Regions from separate parts of the Caloramator sp. ALD01 genome, predicted to be linked through region 2. Evidence: riboswitches for the same ligand, from Rfam matches in the RefSeq annotation. Region 2 holds a riboswitch; the other holds the start of a gene.

Region 1 (10,843 bases), on a different contig from region 2:
TCCTTCTTGGGGCTAATCGTTATATAAATCTTTAAACAGTATAAGGGGCTAATTGGCCCCTTTATTCATACACACAACTTGATTCTGCATAAGCCTTAGATGAAGGTTTAGAACAATTTTTTCTCTCATCTTATAAAAGCAATCTTGTCCCTTTATATTTTCAACAGGTACAACATCCTCACGGCACATAAGTTCATTTATCTTATACCTTACTATTTCACATACTATATTTTGATTAAAGTATCCCTTATCTTCACATACAAAGTGATACTCAAGGGGGATAAACTTTTGTTCCTTATTTGTTTTTATCTCAGGTGGATTTATATAGCTTATTTCAGTTGTACACTCAAAGGGAACAAGATAGGTTAAATATCTAATATTTCCGCTTGTGCCCTTTGAACTTTGGCAGCGGGCAGAGGCGTATTCTAATACTTTTTTTATGACACCACGTATAAATACTTTTTTAGTTCCAGGGATTAATTTACATTCCTTTAGCTGAAGTGTTTTCTTAGATGCCTTAATACAGACAACAGGTTCGCAAAACCTTACTGAGTTTTCAAGTTGAAGGCATATTTTGAATTGGCTTATTACAACTGGTACATTTATATAACTAACGTCACTACAGCAGGGCTCTTCAGGTTCATTTTCACATTCAGGTATATTTTTTGAGCTTATAAGTATAGGGTCGCACTCTCCATCTTGACCTCCCCTTGATGCCTCATCAACTTCATCATTTTCATTCTCCTCTAATATATCCACAGTTAAGTTGGGTTCTTCTTTAACATTTAGCTCTTCACTTCTTTTAGATTTACTACTCATTAAACCACCCTAAATTAAACTTCATTTTATATTATGAAGTAGCTAAAAGGATGGTTACTATTTATTTTTGATGATGTATAATTATTATAGTAATTTTTGGAGGGGATTATATGAAGATAAAAGCAGTATGTCCAAGGGATTGTTATGGAGGTTGTTCTTTGATTTTAGAGGTTGCAGATGGAAGAATTACAAAAGTGGAGGGAGATAAAGAAAACAGGGCAACAGAAGGAATAATATGTAGAAAAGGAATTGAATATATAAGTAGAAATTATGGAAAAAACAGATTAAAGAAGGCATTAAAAAGAGTTGGAGAAAAGGGAAAGGGAGAGTTTAAAGAAATTGATATAGAGGAAGCCTTAAATGAAGTTGCAAAACGTATAAAGGAAGTACAAGAAAAGGAGCCTTTATCCTTTTTATTTTACAAGGGAGCAGGGGAGATAGGAACAGCCTCAAAGGTATACAATAATTTTATAAATCAGTTAAATGGGTATACATATGTTTATGGAGACCTATGTTCTGCTGCGGGGCTTGAGGCAGTTAAGGCTACATATGGAAGTGTTGAGCACAATGCTCCTTGGGATTTAGAAAATGCAAATCTTATTGTTATTTGGGGTAAAAATCCTGCTAACACTAATATTCAGGAATTAATTCATATAAAAAGGGCAAGGGAAAAGGGTGCAAAGGTTGTTTTAATTGATATAAGAAAAAGTGAAACAGCAAAATACGCAGATTTAGTTATAAACCCTGAGGTTGGTACAGATTTAGTTCTTGCAATGGCAATACACAATTATTTAATAGAAAATAAAAAGTATGATGTGGATTTTGTTGAAAACTTTACATATGGATTTGATGAATTTAAGGCCGAGGCTAAAAGATATACTTTAGATTATGCAGAGAGAATAACAAAGGTTTCAAAGGAAGATATAGTTTATATAGCTGATATGATGGCGAGCATTAAACCATTTACATTGATTTGTGGCTTTGGAATACAAAGACAAGCACAAGGTGGGCAAACTGTAAGGGCAATTTCCCTTTTACCTGCACTACTTGGAAGTGTAGGAGTAGTTGGTGGTGGTTTTAGATATTCAAACCATACAAGACCAAGGCTAAATATACCAAAGATGTTAAAACCAATTAAGAATATAAGAGGAATAAACGTAGTAAATATGGGACAAGAAATAAAAGAAAAAGGAATAAAGTGTATGCTAATTCAAGCTGCAAATCCAGTAGTGTCAAATCCAAATTCAGGGGCTCTAAGGGAGGCACTTAAAGAACTTGATTTCTTAGTTTGTATTGATACAGTAGTATCGGAGACGGCAAAGTATGCAGATATAATACTTCCTGCAGCTTCTACCTTTGAATATTATGATGTTTTAAGGTCCTATTGGCATCCGTATGTTATGCTTCACGAAAAGGTTACAGAGCCACTTGGAGACTCTATGCACGAGAGCAGGATATATAGAGAACTTGCAAAGAGGATGGGACTTAATGAAGAAAAAATACCAGAAAACAATTTAGAATTTGTAGAGTCTATTTTAAAATATTCAAAGATTAATGCTACTATTGATGATTTAAGAAAAGGGCCATACTTAACTGATGATTATAGTGAAGTAGTTTATAGGGATAGGATATTTAAAACACCATCCGGCAAGATAGAATTCAAATCTATATTACTTGAGGAACAAGGTTTTGATGGTGTGCCAAAATATAAGGAGAACAATTTAAATAATGGTTTTAAGCTCATTTCTATTCATAATAGAGATGTAATAAACTCACAGTATTTAAATATACCTTCAATACAAGATAAATTAGATAATCCATATGCATATATAAACATTGATGATGCTAAGGAGATTAATATAGAAGATGGAGAAAAAATAAGAGTATTTAATGATAATGGAAGTGTAGAGCTAAATGCTAAACTTACATATGATATAAGAAGGGGACACGTTATTGTACCCTTTGGACAGGATATAGATTTAAACTCATTAATTAAGGGGCAGAATACCGACATAGGACTTTGTACAGTTTTTCATAACATAGAAGTTAATATTGAAAAAGCAAAATAGGGGGATGAAATTATGTCAGAAATATTTGTGGAGGTTACTCGCGGACCTTTGGTGGAATGTGTTCATAGGGGTGATGCGGTGGTTGTAGATAAGACTGGAAAGGTTTTAGCATATTCTGGAGATGCCTATAAACTTACCTATATTCGTTCTGCTGCAAAGCCAATACAGACAATGAATGTAATATTATCTGGTGCTGCAGATAGGTTTAATTTTAATGATAAAGAAATAGCAATAATGTGTGCGTCCCACTATGGTGAAGAATTTCATATTAATACATTGAATGAAATGCTAAAAAAGATAAACATTAAAAAAGAGGCTCTTTTATGTGGGGAAACCTATTCAATAAATCAAGCATATAGACACAAACAGCTAAAGGAAAATCATAGTATAACGACTCTAAACTCAGACTGTTCAGGTAAACATATAGGAGTTGTTGCAACCTGCCTTCATAAGGGATATGGACTTATAGATTACAACACAAAGGAACATCCTGTCCAGAAGGATACATTAGAGGTTGTTGCAAAGGTGTGCGATATTAATAAAGATAAGATTATAATAGGTGTTGATGGATGTAGTGTTCCTGTATTTGGTATGCCAATCTATAATATGGCATTAGGTTATGCAAGAATGGTTACAGGGTATGGATTAAATGAAGAATATAAAGCTTCAGCAGAGAGGGTATATAATTCTATGGTAGCCCATCCTGAAATGGTGGCAGGAACTAATGGTTTTTGTACAGAGCTAATTAAGGCAGCCGGTGGAAAACTAATCGGAAAGCTTGGGGCAGAGGCTGTGTACTGCATTGGTATTAAGGATTTAGGAATAGGAATAGCAGTTAAAATAGAGGACGGAAACTATAGAGCCCTTTATCCTGCGGTTATGAAGATATTGGAGGATTTAAAGATACTAAATTATAATGAAATAAATAGGCTCTTAAACTTCAAAAACCCTCCAAATCTAAATAATAAGGGGGTTAAGGTAGGAGAGCTTAGGGCGGTTGTTGAGATGAAAAAGATATGATAATATGTTAAAAAATAATATTTTATAAGTAAAAGAGTTCCATTAACAAATATTTGATAGTGGAACTCTTTTACTTATAATTAAGCTTATAGTTTTTATAAAATGAGATAACTCAAAATTTAATTATTAGTAGTTCTGTGGATAATGTGCTTAATGGAGGAGACTGTTTACTACTAAAGAGTTCTTTATGGAATTACTAACTATAATATTATTTGCATTTCCTATATTTCCTCTAAATCCCGGTACAAATTAGATACATTTTAGTTTATTATTATAGTAAATAAGTCCTAATAGTATATTAAAATTTATCTAAGCACATATCAATAAAATAACATAAATTTAATAACATCTCATAATTGCTTTATCTTTGTACATATAAATTCCTCATAGTCTACATACAATTAAACTCTTTTTAATTAGCATCCAATAAATTATAAAAAACCACATTATTTTGATTATCAAAATAAGGGTGATATATAGGTATTTTTGGAGGTGTCACTATGTTTAATATTACACCTATTTTAGGTTTTAAATTTATTTATGGAAATTTTAAGGATATTATAGATTATTTATTTACATTAGATAAGATTTGCCTATATTCTGCAAATGGAGAGATTCTAAACAATATTATATTTAATAATCTACCTTTAGTGGAGAAGTATTATTTAATACCTGATGGAATTAGTGCTGTATATTTTGCCAAAAAAATTAATGGAGTAGAAGTAAATAAGATTGCAGGAATAGAGGTTATGCAATATATAGTAAACAATAAAGGAGATAGACCTATATATTTATTTGGGGCAAAACAAGAAGTAAATAATAGATTAACTGAAAAGTTAAAAAGACAGGGTGTTAATGTAGTAGGAAATAAATGTGGATTTGGTTATGATGAGGGAAAAGTAATAGAGGAAATAAACAACAGCGGAGCAGAGATATTGTTTGTAGCATTGGGTTCACCTTTGCAGGAAGAATTTATATATAGAGCCTTTAACAAATTAAATGTAAGATTAATTGTTCCTGTTGGTGGTGCCTTTGATGTTCTTTCAGGTTATAAAAGGAGGGCACCTAAAGTCTTCATAAGATTAAAATTGGAGTGGTTTTGGAGAGCATTAAATGAGCCAAAAAGGTTTAAAAAGATATTTTCGATTTTATTATTTAATTTTTATATTTTGGAGTTAAGTTTAAAACTTAAACAGCTTAATTTAAATTATGCTACACAGGAGGAGGAGATGTAGTTGCAATTTGTAGTTATATCAATATTTTTTTTACTACAGATTTATTATTTAGGATTTATTTATTATTATAGTTTAATATCCTTGTGGGGATTTAGGCTAAATAAAAGAAAGGATTTTAAACCTATAAAATCCTTTGCATTAGTTGTGGCAGCACATAATGAGAGTTCAGTTGTAGGAAGTATAGTGGACAATTTAAAAAAGCTTAATTATCCAAGGGAATTATATGACATATATGTAATAGCTGATAATTGTACAGACAATACAGCAAGCATAGCAAGACAAGCAGAGGCAATTGTCTATGAGAGATTTAATGATGAGCTGAGGGGTAAAGGATATGCACTTAAGGAATTTTTTGAGGAGTATTTATTTAATTTAAAGAAGAAATATGATGCAATATGTATATTTGATGCAGATAATCTTGTTTCAAAGAACTTTTTGCTAAAAATGAACAATAGATTATTAGAGAGGAATAAAGTAATACAAGGTTATTTAGATACAAAAAATCCAGATGATTCCTGGATTACAGTATCAAGTGCATTAGCTTACTGGATAACAAGTAGAGCTTTCCAGCTTGCAAGGGAGAATTTGGGATTATGTGCAGCATTAGGTGGTACAGGCTTCTGTGTAGACTACAATACATTAAAGGAATTAGGATGGAATGCATTAAGCTTGACAGAAGATTTGGAGTTTTCTATGAAATGTGTGTTAAAGGGGATAACTGTGCATTGGGAACACGAAGCCAAAATCTATGATGAAAAACCTTTAACGTTAAAGGCATCCATAAGACAAAGAATTAGATGGATGCAAGGACACTGGGATTGTGCATACAGATATACAACAGCCCTATTTAGAAAGGCTATTAAGGATAGAGATATAGTTGCGTTAGATGCTGCATTTTACCTATTACAGCCATCAAAGGTAATAGCCAATTTATTTGTTTTGGTAATGTTATTTCTAAAGATTTTATTTCCAGAGATATGGTTCAGTAAAATAATATTACCTCTTTGGTTATTAGGAATAAGTTTAGGGATTAATTATATAATTCCAATACTAATATTAATAAAAGAAGGAGTAGCATTAAAATATATTTTAGGTTTAATTCCTTGTTATTTTTATGGTTTAACTTGGTTCCCGGTTACAGTTATGGGATGGATAAAGAGAAAAGAGAAACAATGGGTTCATACGATTCATACAAGAAGTCTAACAATAGAAGAAATACAAAATAGAGAAGGAAGGGATGGAGGTGTAGATATTGAACAAAGTTGTCAGAGTATTTAGTTTATATCTAACATTTGTCATTGTTTTAATATTTAAGATATTAGTATTTAATAATATTGTGAATATAAATAACAACTTAATTAATTTTATCTCATTATTGGGAGTAGCTTTTATTTTATTATTTATATTGAGTTTATTTGGAACACAAAATTTTATTAAATATAGTATAGTATTTAATCTATTAATATCATTTATATTGATAGTAAATATACTGAATTATACCTATTTTAAAGACTTAGTATCAATATTTAATTTAAGAAGTATAAAATATATAGATGATGTATCAGAATCAATAAATAGAAATTTTTCTATTAATTTTATGTTAGTTTTTGTAGTGGATATATTATATGTAATTATTATAAGATTTGTGTTTAATAAGATAAAAAAGGATATATTAAATTTAAAATATATGGATATATTAACGAAATTATCAGTTTTAGCGTTAGCTGGAGTTATATCAGTAACTTCCACAGTTGCATATGCTAAAATGAAAAATAGTACAGTGTTTAATCAATTTTATAATAAGCATATGATAGCCTCATCAACTAATATTTTAATGTATCATTATTTAGACTTAAAGAGATATATAAAAAATATATCCTCCATATATAGTACAAACGAGATAAAGGAAGCAAATGACTCTTTGAAATATTATAACGAAAAAGATTGGCTATATGGTAAATATTATGGTAAAAATTTATTGTTATTACAATTAGAGTCCTTTCAAGGTTTTGTAATAGGGAAAAAGATAAATGGTATAGAGATAACACCAAATTTAAATAAATTAGCAAAAGAATATTATGAAGTTCCTAACTTGTATATTCAGACATCTATTGGTGGTACATCAGATGCTGAGTTTGTTGTAAATAACGGTTTATTATCCATACCGGATATACCTGTATATTATACAAATAATAAATTTAATAATTCTCTACCCAGATTATTTAAAGATTTAGGATATAAAACCTTTGTTATGCATCCCAATGATGAGTCATTTTGGAATAGAGGTATTGTTTATAGAAATATTGGAATAGATAGATTTTATAACAAAAATGATTATAAAATAGACGAAAAAATCTTATTAGGTTTATCAGATGAAAGTTTTTTAAAGCAAAGCATAGAGTATATTAAGTTAATGCCAAAACCCTTTTATAATATGGTTATAACAATGTCTACCCATTATCCATTTAGAGATAAAAAGTTTGAAAATGAATTAAATGTTGGAGAATTAGAAGGTACATTGATGGGAGATTATTTAAAGTCAATTCATTATTTGGATAGGCAAATAGGAATGTTCATTGATAGTTTAGAAAAAGAAGGTATATTAAAAGACACAGTTATAATAATATATGGAGATCACCACGGAATACCATATAATTTTAGGGATGAGCTGTCAAAGTTTTTAAATATTAAAATTGAGGATGACTATGATTGGTATAATCAATTCAAGGTTTGGGGACTTGTAATGTTGCCAGATAAAGCTGTTACAGGTAAGACAGAAGGCATATATGGACAGGCAGACATATATGCAACAGTTCTACATCTTTTTGGAATAAACAAACCAACTACAGAAATTAGTAAATCTGTATTTAGGAAAAAGGATTATGTATATCTACCACAGGGAATATTTAAAGAAAAAAATAGGGTATATTTAATGTTTACTAATAAGTATAAAGATTATGATTTAAATGAGTTAAGGAGAATTGATAAAAGAATTGAAGATAAAATAAATAAAATACTAAAGAATAACAATATAATTGTTAAATATATCAATAGATAGAATATGTATTGTATAAAGTTTTTGATTAAATCTAAAAATAAAATTTCTAAAAATTGTTGAAATATAATATATATATAGTGTAAAATAAATTTGAAAAGTGAATAAGAGCGTCAAGGGTGCTTATTTTAGCTTAATAGGGAAAGTGGTGAAAATCCACTGCAGCCCCCGCTACTGTAGACGGAGACGAATCCTAACCACTGGGAAACTGGGAAGGTAGGAGGAGGATGACCCGTGAGCCAGGAGACCTGCCTTTGATGTGCTAATCCTTCGGAGGGAAGGGAATGGCAAAGTTTTGAATAACAGCCTGCCCTTTTTGCAGGCTTTTTTATTTGGTAAGTTCAAACATTATATGGAACTTACTTGAAATAAAAATAAAAGCTTCCATTTCCTTGGAGGCTTTTTTATTTTACATAGATTGGGGGATTAATATGGAACTTTTAAGGGATAGTTTAAACCAAATACAACCATTATATGAAGAAAAAATAGAGGAAGCGTGGCAGAGAATTGATAATCTAACAAAACCTATAGGAAGTCTTGGAACTTTAGAAAAGATAGCGGCAAGGATGGCTGGAATAACAGGAAATTTAGTAAATAGTCGATTAAAGAAAAACATTGTTATTATGTGTGCAGATAATGGGGTTGTGGAGGAGGGTGTAAGTGCTTGTCCTAAGGATATAACAAGAATAGTAACAGAAAACTTTACAAGGGGAATTACTGGTGTATGTGTCTTTGCAGATATGGTACAGGCAGATTTAACAGTGGTGGATATAGGCGTAGATGCTGAATTTAATAACACTAAGATAATAAATAAAAAGATAATGAGGGGAACAAAAAACATAGCAAAGGGGCCTGCAATGGAGTATAGGGAGGCAGTTGAGGCAATTGAAGTTGGTATAGCTATTGTAGATGAGCTTGTTAAAAAGGGATATAACCTTTTAGGAACAGGAGAGATGGGAATTGCAAATACAACAACATCTGCAGCAGTTTTGTGTGCATTATCTAATCTTGAACCAGATGTTGTTGTAGGTAAGGGAGCAGGTTTAACGGAGGAACAGTATAGACACAAGATTGAAGTTGTAAAGAGGGCACTTGATGTAAATAAGCCAAATCAAAATGACCCGATAGATGTTTTAGCAAAGGTTGGAGGACTTGATATAGCAGGATTATGTGGATGTTTTATAGGAGCTGCCAAAAATAGAGTTCCAATTGTAATAGATGGTTTTATATCATCTGCAGCAGCCCTTTGTGCAGTAAGATTAAATCCTAAAATAAAGGATTATATATTTCCATCCCATCTATCTGCAGAACCAGGTGCAATATATATGATGAAGGAAATAGGACTTGAGCCTATGCTGAATCTAAATATGAGATTAGGTGAGGGTTCAGGCTGTCCATTTGCCTTTTTTATAATAGAAGCTTCCCAAAAAATGATGAGGGATATGGGCAGTTTTGAGGATGCTAACATAGTGAATAATTTTCTTATAGATATAAGAGAGGAGAAGGCAATATGATAACGCTTGTAACAGGTGGGGTGAGATCTGGAAAGAGTAGTTACGCAGAAGAAATCTTAAGTGGTAATGATGATGTTGTCTATATAGCAACATCACTTGCTGAGGATGAGGAGATGAAGGAGAGGGTAAGGCTCCATAGATTAAGAAGACCAAAAGAATGGAGAACCTTTGAGGGGTATAAATGTTTAAAGGAGGCAATTGGAGAAGAAAAAAACTACCTTTTAGACTGTGTAACAAATTTAGTTTCAAATATTATGTTTGAGATGACATACCAGTTAGATGATATAGATGAGGAGACAAAGCTATTGGTTGAGGGGAAGGTTTTGGAGGAGTTAAAAAATTTAATTCAAGCGGTTAGAAATATAGGAGGAAACTTAGTTTTAGTTACAAATGAGGTAGGATACTCTATTGTACCAGAAAACAAAATAGCAAGAGCCTTTAGAGATATACAGGGAAGGGTAAATGTTAGGCTTGGTAGCCTTTGTGATGAAGTTTTCTTAGTAGTCTGTGGTATTCCTGTAAAAATAAAATGATTAAATCTTTAATATTAACACTTCAATTTTTAACAAGGCTACCAATACCTGTTTCAGTAGAGATAGACAAAAAGACTTTATCAAGGGGTACATTTTTCTACCCATATATAGGTGTATTAATAGGCTCTTTAGGATACATACCCTATTATTTATTACACCCAATAGATAATCAAATAGCAGCACTCTTTTCAGTTTTATGTTTAATTGCTATAACAGGAGGCTTTCATCTTGATGGATTATCCGATACCTGTGATGGTTTTTTTTCCTCAAGAAACAGAGAGAGAATACTTGAAATAATGAAGGATTCAAGGATAGGAGCCTTTGGAGTTGTTGCAATTGTATTTGATATTTTAACAAAGTTTTTACTCCTATCTAAAATATCCTATAAATCAATGCTACTTACTCTTATGTTTTCCCTTGCCTTTGCAAGACTAACTGCTGCCTTTATGTTTACCTTTGGAAAAAGTGCCAAAAAAGATGGTTTAGGTGCTCAAATTACTCAAAACAGGTCAGAACTTTATTATATATTGGCATTTTCAAGCTTTATGCCTATTGCATTTTGGTATTTAGGATATGTAGCATTTTATATATTTTTTAT
Region 2 (10,843 bases):
TTATACTTAAAAAATAGTCTCCCACACAGTCAGGATACATCAAATGAATATGTTGAGGCACATTATAGGAATATTAACACAGCAGCAGGACTATAATTTAAATAAATATAAATAATTACGATATTTAAGGAAAAAAAGATAAATATAGAGCTTTATTCCCTCTAAGTTTTCTTTACTTTTGTATAATAAAAATGTAAAATAAATTCGTAGATTTTATATAAATATAATAAGATTATATTTTGGAGGAGTTGTAATGTTGGTTAGAGAAGCTATTCCAAGTGATGTCCCGTCTGTCGCCAAGATACACATGGATGTTTGGAAGGATACTTATGAGGGAATAATTCCAAATGAATTTTTAGAACATAGAACCTATGATGAACTTGAGGATACTTGGCTTGATAGACTATTTGAAGATCCAGAAACAAGAGAATTTATGTTTGTTGCAGAGAATGAAGACGGAGAATTAGTTGGATTTATTGTATTTTCAACAGATGGCTTTGAAAACTATCAAGGAGTTATTAAGTCAATCTATGTGTATAGTGACTATCAACGTCAGGGGATAGGAACAATGCTTTTTAATGCTGCAGTAGAAAAGTTGGCTGAAGAAAACATTAAAAATTTAATTGTTTGGACCTATAAGGATAATAAAAACAGAAGGTTTTATGAAAAAATGGGAGGAAAAATATTTAGAGAAGCTGTAGTTGATGTTGAAGGTAGAAAGGTTGCAAAAATAGCCTATGTATGGGATAATATAAAGCATTGATAATTAGGCTGCGTTATGCAGCCTTAAATTTTGAGGTGAGAGTATGTTTTTGTATTACATTAATTACAGGCCAGATGAAGCTGAACTATGCAATTTAGAGATGAGGGTAATTTTTAATAAGGATTTAAGTGAAAAATATTTTTTAAGTGAAAAGGATTTTGATATAGATAGAAGTGTTTTTATAAAGTATAAAATAGATATTTTAGCAAGTTCAAATAGTTTTAATGAATTAATTAAAAAGGTTGAGGAGCTTAATTTAAACCAAGAAAAATACAAAGTAAAGTATTTTGATGTAGATGATAAGGTAAAGGTTGAATTTAATGAAAAGCATAGGCTTGAGGGGATAATTGGAGAGAGAATAGAGGGAGATGTTGATGTTTATAATCCTAAAGTTATGTTTGCATTAACTTTAGTTGATGGAACTTGGATATTTGGAAGATACATAAAAAATAGTGGAGAATGGCATAAGCACGAACATAAACCTGTTTATTACTGCAATGCACTTCCTGTTAGAATAGCAAGAAGTATGCTAAACATAGGTCTTGGGGATAATCTTAATAAAAAGGTTGTAGACCCCTGCTGCGGTGTAGGAACAGTTCTTCTTGAGGCAGCGGCACTTTCAGTAGATATAGAAGGTTATGATATAAATGATAAGGTAGTAGAGAATGCAGTAAAAAATATTGAGTTTTTCGGATATGATGTAAAGGTTGAAAATAAAGATATAGCTAATGTGGATAAAAAATATGATTTGGCTATAATTGATTTACCCTATGGAATTTTATCAATAACCTCCGATGAAGAGATAATGCATATTTTAAAGTCTGCGGCAAGAATAACAAAGGAGGCTGTGATTGCTGCTGTAAGTGATATTAAAAAGGAATTAGATGAGGCTGGATTTAAAGTAGTAGATTATGCAGTAGTGCCTAAAAAGCATTTTAAGAGGTTTATATTTAAATGTATATTGAAATAAGGGGGACGAATGATGAAAACTTTAGCATTAATATTATTTTTATTGACGTACCTACTTCTAATACTTATGCCAAAATATAGAACGCAGGTAGCAGTTGTTGTGGCATTTTTGTTTGTGATATTGGGAATTCTTCCTTACAACAAGGTCTTTAGCACTATAGATTGGAATGTTATTTTAATGATTACAGGTACGATGGGAATAGTTTCACTTTTTATTGAATCCAAGATGCCTGCCGCAATGGCTGATTTTATAGTCGATAGGGTGGGTTCTGTAAAATGGGTTATTATATCTCTATCTTTATTTGCAGGGATTGTTTCAGCCTTTATAGATAATGTTGCAACAGTCCTTATAGTTGCACCAGTTGCACTAAATTTAGCAAGAAGAATAAACATTTCACCTGTATATATGCTAATTGCAATATCTATTTCTTCAAATCTACAGGGAGCTGCAACATTGGTTGGTGATACTACATCACTGCTTCTTGGTGGATTTGCAAATATGGATTTTTTAGATTTCTTCTTTTTCAAGGGAAGAATAGGACTATTTTTTATAGTTCAGCTTGGTGCGATAGTGTCAGCCTTTGTTCTTGTAGTATTTTTTAGAAAATACAATCAGCCTATCCACCTTGAAGAGAGGGAAAAGGTTGAGGATATGTTCCCAACATATCTTATTTTATCAATGGTTGTTCTTTTAATTTTAGCATCATTTATACCAAATAAACCTTCCATTACAAATGGTTTAATATGTGTTATTTTATTGCAAATAGGATTAATTAAGGAACTTTTAATTAATAAAAATAAAGATGCCCTAAATGTTACCCTATTACAAATAGATTACCAGACGATATTAATTTTGATGTCTCTTTTTATAATAATAGGCGGAATAACAGAAGTTGGAGTTATTAACGACATTAGCAAACTATTTTTAAAGTTTGGTAATGGGGGACTATTTACAATATATTCCCTATTTGTTTGGTTCTCTGTTGTGGTTTCAGCCTTTATTGATAATATTCCATATACAGCAACAATGCTTCCTGTTGCAGCAAAGGTGGCAGCTGGTATAGGGATTGAACCATATGTTCTATACTATGGACTTTTGGTTGGTGCAACATTAGGTGGAAATATTACTCCAATTGGTGCATCGGCTAATATAACTACACTGGGTATTTTAAGAAATGAAGGATATGAAGTTAAGGCAAAGGATTTTATGAAATTAAGCATACCTTTTACACTATCTGCGGTGATATCTGGATATATAGTAGCTTGGTTAATTTGGATGTAGGTTTTTAAGTTTTAAAATAATATTTTTATGACACCATAAACAATTAGTGAAGTAACAAGATGTATAAAATAAGCTTTAGAGCTTGTAGGTATATATCTTTTGCTTCACATTGCTTATGGTGTTTTTATTTAATGTGAAACTAATATTTAAAATTTTATGTATATATTGATATAATTTGGGAATAATATTATAATAGATAATGCAAATTATTTGCAAATAGAGGAGGGGTATTATGGAATTTTTACACGAGGCATTGCACGATACAATAATAACACTACCTATACTTATAGTAGCCTTTGTTTTCATCGAGTTCATTGAACATAGGATTGGAAAAAAGTATGATTATAAGATAAAAAGTGCAGGAAAGTTTGGACCTATAATTGGTGCAGCCCTTGGTATTGTGCCACAGTGTGGTTTTTCAATACTTGGAGTTATGTTTTATTTTCAGGGTTATATTACATTAGGTACACTTTTATCAATATTTTTAGCAACCTCTGATGAGGCACTTCCTGTATTAATTTCAAATACAGAAGCTATGGATAAGGTTCTACCTTTTATTATTCTAAAATTCAGCATTGCTGTTGTTTGGGGATATTTAGTTGATTTTGTACTAAAGTCCAGAGTAAATGAAGTAAACGATACAGGAGCAGAACTTGCAGCCACCGATGAGTGTTTAACAGACCACTTTGATTTCAAAGAAGTTCTATATCACTCAATTAAAAAGAGCCTGAAGATATTTGTATATATGTTTTTAATTAATTTAGCACTTGGATACTTAGTGGAAACCTTCCAAATTGATAAAAGTGTAGGTATTTTAGGTAAATCATCCTATTTGCAGCCTATGTTTGTTTCATTGGTTGGACTTATTCCAAACTGTGCAATTTCAGTTGGAATAATTCAAGCTTTTGTTTTAGGAATAATAAGTTTTGAAAGTGCAATTGCAGGGCTATGTGCAAATGCAGGCTTAGGTTTAATATTTTTAGTAAAGGAGTCTAAAAATAAGCTTGATGCGGTAAAAATTATAGGGCTTCTTTATGGTATAAGTGCCTTAACGGGAGTTTTATTAATGGCAGTCATATCACTTATAACTTATTAATAAGTTTTATATTAAAAAGCCCCAAAAAGGAATTTTAGGTTAATATATCCTTAATGGGGCTAAATTCTATTTTTTATATATTAATATCTAAAAACGTATTTATTTTCATAAAAGATTTTGATTAGGTTTATCGCTAATTAGACTTATGGCATAATTAAAGGCATCCTCTAAAACCTCTTTGCAGCACTTTCCTGATGGATTTTGTGTTTTGCATCGGCAGTTTTTCATAGCACCAGTTGCATTAACTAATTCTTGAAACGTCTTAACCTCCTGCTTTTCAACTACAAGTTCGATGATATCCTTCAAGGTAACATTTCCACAGTAGCACACGATAGGATTTTCTTGATTTTTATACCAAACAGGTACCTTTATATCTCTTTGGAAATATACTTCCGATGTTTCATTGTTAAAATAAACTATATCGCAATCTGGATTTTTACATAGACCATATTCGCTGGATTTTAAATGTTTTTTAAAGTGGTCATTAACAAGACTTTCAACAGTTATTCTTTGTACTATGTCTCCTTCAGTTTTACATAATGGGCAAATATATTCCATACCATCCCTCCGAAATACTGTTTTAAATTAGTTTATATTAAAATTATGATTAAGTAAATAGTAAAATGTTAACTTGGATAAATATAAAGAAAATTTTAAAAAAACGTTGATTATTTTCTTAGAATATTATATATTATACTTGAAAAGTAAATATTTTTACAGGTGCCATATTTTATGGTTAAAAGGGAAAACGGTTAAAATCCGTTGCAGCCCCCGCTACTGTGAGTGGTGACGAAGCCTAAGTATACCACCTTATTGGGAAGGTTAGGTAGAGGATGAACCACAAGCCAGGAAACCTGCCTGTAAAGGGATAAAGTTACCTTCGGAGGGAAGGGAGACTTAAAATATTAAGCATAGTATTTTAAGGCCCTTACTGGGCCTTTTTTTTATGATAAAAGGGAATTATAAATAGAAGTATAGTATTTAATAAAATTAACTTAGATATTTTCAATATTTAATCATAGATAATCATTTATGGAGTGAAAAAAATGAATAGAGATTCTTTACATATATTGTCTATAATTTTATATGCACTAATGATGGTTTCTATATCCTTTTTAACTATAAATCCTTTGATTTTATTCAGTATTTTAATTTGTGAATTAGCTGTGTTTTTATATTTTAATAAAAAGGAACTTATAATTTCAACAGTTAAGGTATTTTTACCTCTTTTAGCTATAACAGTTTTTATAAATTTACTATTTGTTAATGCAGGAGTGGTAGTGCTCTTTAATGTTTTTAACAAGTATATCACTCTTGAAAATTTAATATATAGTGTTTTGTTTGCAGTAAAACTTCTAATAATAATTTATTTATTTTATATATTTGAAATTTATATAGATTCAGATGCAGCATTATCTTTTTTTTCCTCAAAGATGCCAAAAACAACATTGCTTTTTATGGTTTGTTTTAAACTCATTCCTACGATGAAAAAGAAATTAAAGGATTTAAGGGATATTTATCAAGTTAGAGGGGTTGAGTTTAACAGTAAAAGTAGATTCCAAAGGATAAAGGCACAAATTCCACTTATTATTGTTTTAATAGAGGAATCTCTTGAAGCTTCCTTTGATATATCAGAGTCTGCCTACATAAGAGGTTTTTTATCAGGCAAAAGAAGTGTATTTAATAAAAGCAAATTTAAACATATTGATTATTTGGTTTCAATAATAAGTATAATATCTATTTTCTACTTTTTAATTGTTAAAAAGGTTACTGATTACAATGTATATGATGATTATAGATTGCCACTAAATCCTTTTACCTTTTCGGTATGTGTATTAGTTTTTGTTTTAACCTTTGTAATTAATTATTACTACAAGGAGAATGTATATGCAGATTAAGATACAAAATTTAAATTATTATTATCCAAACTCTAATGAAAAGGCGTTAGATAATATAAATTTAGAAATAAAGGATGGAGAGTTTATTTTAGTTGCGGGATATTCTGGTTCGGGAAAATCCACTCTTGCAAAATGTATAACAGGAGCAATACCAAATTTTTATGGTGGTAAAATAGGAGGCAAGGTTCTTTTAGATGACGAAGAAATACTAAAGATAGATGAAAGAAGAAGAGCATCGCTTATTACTATGGTTTTTCAAGATCCTGAAAGGCAGCTTTTGATGAATAAGGTATATAGGGAAATAGCCTTTGGTCTTGAAAATATAGCATTAGATGAAGGTACTATTAAAAAGAGAATATGGGAGTCACTTGAGTTTTGTGGAATTACAGATTTATATGACAGAGATATATCAACTTTATCTGGTGGACAAAAGCAGAAGGTTGCAATAGCTTCAGCACTTTCATTTATGCCAAGGTGTATAATTTTGGATGAGCCAACCTCACAGCTTGATCCTGTTAGTGCAGATGAAATATTAAATATTGTAAAAAAGATAAATAGAGAGCTTATGATAAATGTGATTGTCATAGAGCAAAGGGTGTCAAGATGGTTTGACGGTATAGATAAACTTATAGTTATGAAGGATGGAAGGCTTGAATTTGTAGGAACAAAGGAAGAGGCTTATAGGATAAATAATAGTGAAGTAAATCAATTTCTTCCTTCAAGAATTAAGGTTGCGAAAAAGATTGGAATTGAACAATATCCTTCAGATAGTAGAGTAATAAAAAGTAGGTTGAAGGATATAAGTTTAAAGAGCATTAATAAAGGAGAAAAAAAAGGAGAAGATAGGCTTAAGGTAGAGGGTATAACAGTAAAATATGGCAGTTTTACTGCTGTAAAAAATGTTGGGTTTAGCATTAAAAGTGGAGAGATAGCTGCCCTAATAGGACCAAATGGTGCAGGAAAATCAACACTTTTAAAGTCAATCATAGGGCTTGTTGATTATAGGGGAAATATACTTTTAGATGGAAAAACTATGAATAAATTAAGCGTAAAGGATAGGGCACAGCAAATAGGATATCTTTCTCAAAATCCAAATGACTATATTACGAAGGATACAGTTTATGAGGAACTTCTATTTACTCTTAACAATTTTAATATAAAGGATAAAGGCATTGTAGATGATATACTTAAAAAATTAGATTTATATAAACATAAGGATAAAAATCCAAGGGATTTAAGTGGAGGAGAAAAACAGAGGCTTGCCCTTGCAAACACACTTATATTAAGACCTAAGGTTCTTCTTTTAGATGAACCTACAAGGGGAATAGACAATAATATTAAAGGTGAAATAGCGAAAATACTTAAAAGTCTTGCAGATGAAGGTGTATCTATAATTTTGATTACACACGATATAGAGTTTGCAGCAGAGGTTTGTGACAAGTTTATATTAATGTTTAATGGTGAGATAGCAGAGATGGGAGATAGGAAGATATTAGAGGATTGTATTTTCTATACAACTGAGACAAACAAATTGATTAGAGAATTTAAGGAAGGAATTTTTACATATAAACAGTTTATAGAGGCTTTGGAGGGAAATAAGTGAACATTGAACTTTTTATAAACCTTTCTTTAATTTTAATTTTATTTGCTGCCTTTATATATTTTGAAAGGAGCAAAATGGGGACAAAGGAGATAGGGCTTATTGCAACATTAGGTGCAATTGCAGGTGTTTTTAGAATTCCTTTTGGTGCAATTCCAAATGTTCAACCAACTACCTTTATAGTTGCAGTATCTGGAAATGTTTTTGGGCCCTTTGTTGGTTTTTTAGTAGGAAATGTAGCTGCCTTTGTTTCAAATATTTTTCTAGGCCACGGTCCCTGGACAATATGGCAGATGTTTGCTTGGGGATTGGTTGGAATGCTTTCGGGTTTTATTAGAAAAAAGATAAAATTAGAGTATTTTTCAATAATATGTTTTCTTTATGGCTTTATGTTTGATTGGATTATGAATCTTTGGCATATTATAGGCTTTATCAGGCCTATTAATATAAAAACAATTACCATAGCCTATTTATCAGGATTAGTATTTGATGTACTCCATTCAAGCTCAAACTTTATTTTCTCAGTTCTATTTTATGATGAAATGTACAAGATACTAAAACGATTTAAAAATAGGCTGGAGGTAACATATATTAAAGAAGTGGGGGGAGATGTATGAAAAAAACAGTTTCCAAAGTAGTTCTTTCTATCTTTATACTATTACAATTTTTAGCAATACTTCCTAAGCAAGCTTTAGCAAATTCAAGCAGTGTATATGTAGTTGTTCAGAGCAATCAGGGGATAATTGCAGAGGGAGAGACACAAAAGACTAACGCCCTTGATGCTTTAGATGAGGTTTTAAAATCAAAGGGAATAACCTATGTATTAAAGGACAGTAGTTATGGAAAGTATATTTCAGAAGTTAATGGACTTAAGGAAGGAAGTTTAGGTGATTATTCAGGTTGGATGTATGCTATCCAAAGGGATGGAAAGTATGAAGTGCCTATGACTTCAATTGATGGAACTGAACTTAAAAAGGGTGAAAAACTATTACTATACTATGGCTGTTATCCAAAGCCATATTTAGCTAATGATATAAGTTTCTCAACCTTAAGTCCAAATAAGGCATTGACTATCACGTTTAATAATTATAATGATTGGACTAATACAGTAACTAAAATAGAGGGATTTAAGGCTGAAATAGATGGAAAAAGCGTAGAGGTTATAGAAAATAGAATAGAACTTCCACAGGGACTTGAAGAAGGAGTACACGAGCTAAAGTTTTATGATTTTAAAGAGGGAAATGAAATTCCTAATATAGTGGCAGATACAATTAAATTTCAAATAAAAAAGCCAAAATTCACAGTAAGAGTAGAGGGATTACTTGATACTATTGTAAGAGGTGAAGTAGAGGGAAAAACTGCCCTTTTAGGATTAGAAAAACTTCTCAGTGATAATAGTATTTCATATAAGGTTACAGAGAGCAAATGGGGCAAATATGTTGAAGAAATAAATGGTTTAAAGGCTGGTAAATTTGGTGGATATGATGGATGGATGTATTATATAAAGAGTAAAAATAAAATAGAGACTCCAATGGTTTCAATAGACTCATATATTCCAAACGATGGTGATGAGATAGTTGTATTCTATGGAGATTCTACAACAGCTTATGCAAATAATATAAAGTTTACTCCAGATGTAGTAGAGCCAAATAAACCTTTTAAAATCCAATTTTCATATACTTATTTTGACTGGTATCAAAACAAGGAGGTAACAACTCCAATTGCTGGTGCTATTGTAACGATTGATGAAAAGAATTATATAACAAATGAAAATGGAGAGATAAACATAGAAGGATTAGAAAAGGGAATCCATAGTTATAGGATTAGTGGTTATAATGTGGATAAGTCACCAACTGTTGTTAAGGATGAGGGTGTATTTAATATTGATGGAGTAAACAGCCCAAGTTTAGATTTTAGAGATAGTGCTTATAGTGAAGTTATCTCAAAGAATAATAACCTAATAAAGAAGAATATCGAAGAGGACTTAAGTTTAACCTTAGGTTACATTGAAAAGAACCAATTAGATATGTGGGCATTTTTAAGCCTTTCAAAGATGGGAAAAAAGATAGATGAAAAGCTGATTGAGGAAGCAGCAAAGGAACTTAAATCCTATGGAATAGATGAATATACAAATACAGATATAGAAAAGCTAATTATTACATTAACAGCAGCAGGATATAGTCCATATAACTTTGTAGGGTATAATCTAATGGAGGAACTTTATAATAAAAGAAACATTGATAAATTCCTTATAAACGATGCTATTTTTGCACTTATTGCGTTAGACTATACAGCCGATAAGTCAAGCTATAAAATAACAAGGGAAAAACTTGTTGATTTTATACTTGATAAGGCAGTTACAGTTAATAAAAATGGTAAAGAGCTATATGGATGGACTCTAAATTCTGAGATGGGAATAAACCCTGATATTACTGGTGTTGCTCTTGCAGCCCTTTCACCTTATATGTCAAATGAAAAGGTAAAGGCGGCAGTAGATAAGGCTGTTGATAGCCTATCTAAAATGCAGATAGATTCTGGATATATACCCGACAGCTTTGGAAGCTTTAGTGAAACAATTTCATTTGTAATATTGGGACTTACTGCGGTTGGAGAAAATCCAGAGGGACTTAAGTTTACAAAGACAAATGGAGATTTATATTCAGCACTTTTAAGCTTTAGGGTTAATAATGGCCAGTTTGCCCACGAATTGAATAAGAAGGCTGACTATATGGCAACAGAGCAAGCCTTAAGAGCACTTATTGCAATAAGGGAGTTTAAAAGGGCAGGAAAGTATAATTTCTTTGGAAATAATGTGGATGTTAGCAACCTAAAGGTATTTGAATATACTGGTGAGGAGGAAGCAAAGAATCTACTTCCAAAAACAGGTGATATGTTTGATGCAAATACAGCTGTTGCATTGGCATTTTTAATGATATTGTTAGGTGCAGTTTTAGTTAAAAAGCAAAAAAGAGCTTAGGAGGCAGTTATATGAAAAAGAAGTTACTGCTAATTGTAGTAATGCTTGTTTTATCAGTTACAGCAATATCCTTTGCAGGCAGTTTACAAAATATACTTCAAAGGTCAGAAGTAGAGAATATTGAATTGAATAATAAAGAGGGAAAAAAGGTAGAACAAAGGGATCAAAATAAAGATAAGGTTGGAGAAAATAGAGTTAAGGACAAAAGCCAAGATAATGATAGTGCGGTTGTAAAACAAGAACAGAATAAAGCGAGTG

What was found. A riboswitch is a leader RNA that binds a small molecule or an ion and turns the genes downstream of it on or off. The one in region 2 is predicted to bind cobalamin.
Region 1: it holds a riboswitch for cobalamin, as region 2 does, so the genes downstream of both, cobT (nicotinate-nucleotide--dimethylbenzimidazole phosphoribosyltransferase) here and A3M9_RS13625 (energy-coupling factor transporter transmembrane component T) in region 2, are expected to answer to the same signal.

Annotation. Positions count from the first base shown of each region.
Region 1 is NZ_AXAA01000004.1:94,074-104,916, reverse strand. It holds gene A3M9_RS14105 (hypothetical protein) at 49-819, opposite strand; gene A3M9_RS0103330 (molybdopterin-dependent oxidoreductase) at 930-2,888, shown strand; gene A3M9_RS0103325 (asparaginase) at 2,901-3,908, shown strand; gene A3M9_RS13075 (WecB/TagA/CpsF family glycosyltransferase) at 4,409-5,143, shown strand; gene A3M9_RS13070 (glycosyltransferase family 2 protein) at 5,144-6,421, shown strand; gene A3M9_RS0103310 (LTA synthase family protein) at 6,396-8,201, shown strand; cobalamin riboswitch at 8,299-8,469, shown strand; gene cobT (nicotinate-nucleotide--dimethylbenzimidazole phosphoribosyltransferase) at 8,630-9,712, shown strand; gene cobU (bifunctional adenosylcobinamide kinase/adenosylcobinamide-phosphate guanylyltransferase) at 9,709-10,245, shown strand; gene cobS (adenosylcobinamide-GDP ribazoletransferase) at 10,242-10,843, shown strand, end outside.
Region 2 is NZ_AXAA01000025.1:19,121-29,963, forward strand. It holds gene A3M9_RS14245 (LysM peptidoglycan-binding domain-containing protein) at 1-96, shown strand, start outside; gene A3M9_RS0109395 (GNAT family N-acetyltransferase) at 254-763, shown strand; gene A3M9_RS13615 (TRM11 family methyltransferase) at 807-1,733, shown strand; gene A3M9_RS0109405 (SLC13 family permease) at 1,746-3,014, shown strand; gene A3M9_RS0109410 (putative manganese transporter) at 3,247-4,110, shown strand; gene A3M9_RS13620 ((2Fe-2S)-binding protein) at 4,216-4,668, opposite strand; cobalamin riboswitch at 4,812-4,987, shown strand; gene A3M9_RS13625 (energy-coupling factor transporter transmembrane component T) at 5,157-6,008, shown strand; partial or broken gene A3M9_RS15070 (energy-coupling factor ABC transporter ATP-binding protein) at 5,998-6,702, shown strand; partial or broken gene A3M9_RS15075 (energy-coupling factor ABC transporter ATP-binding protein) at 6,907-7,611, shown strand; gene A3M9_RS13630 (ECF transporter S component) at 7,608-8,225, shown strand; gene A3M9_RS0109435 (DUF4430 domain-containing protein) at 8,222-10,585, shown strand; gene A3M9_RS14250 (DUF4430 domain-containing protein) at 10,597-10,843, shown strand, end outside.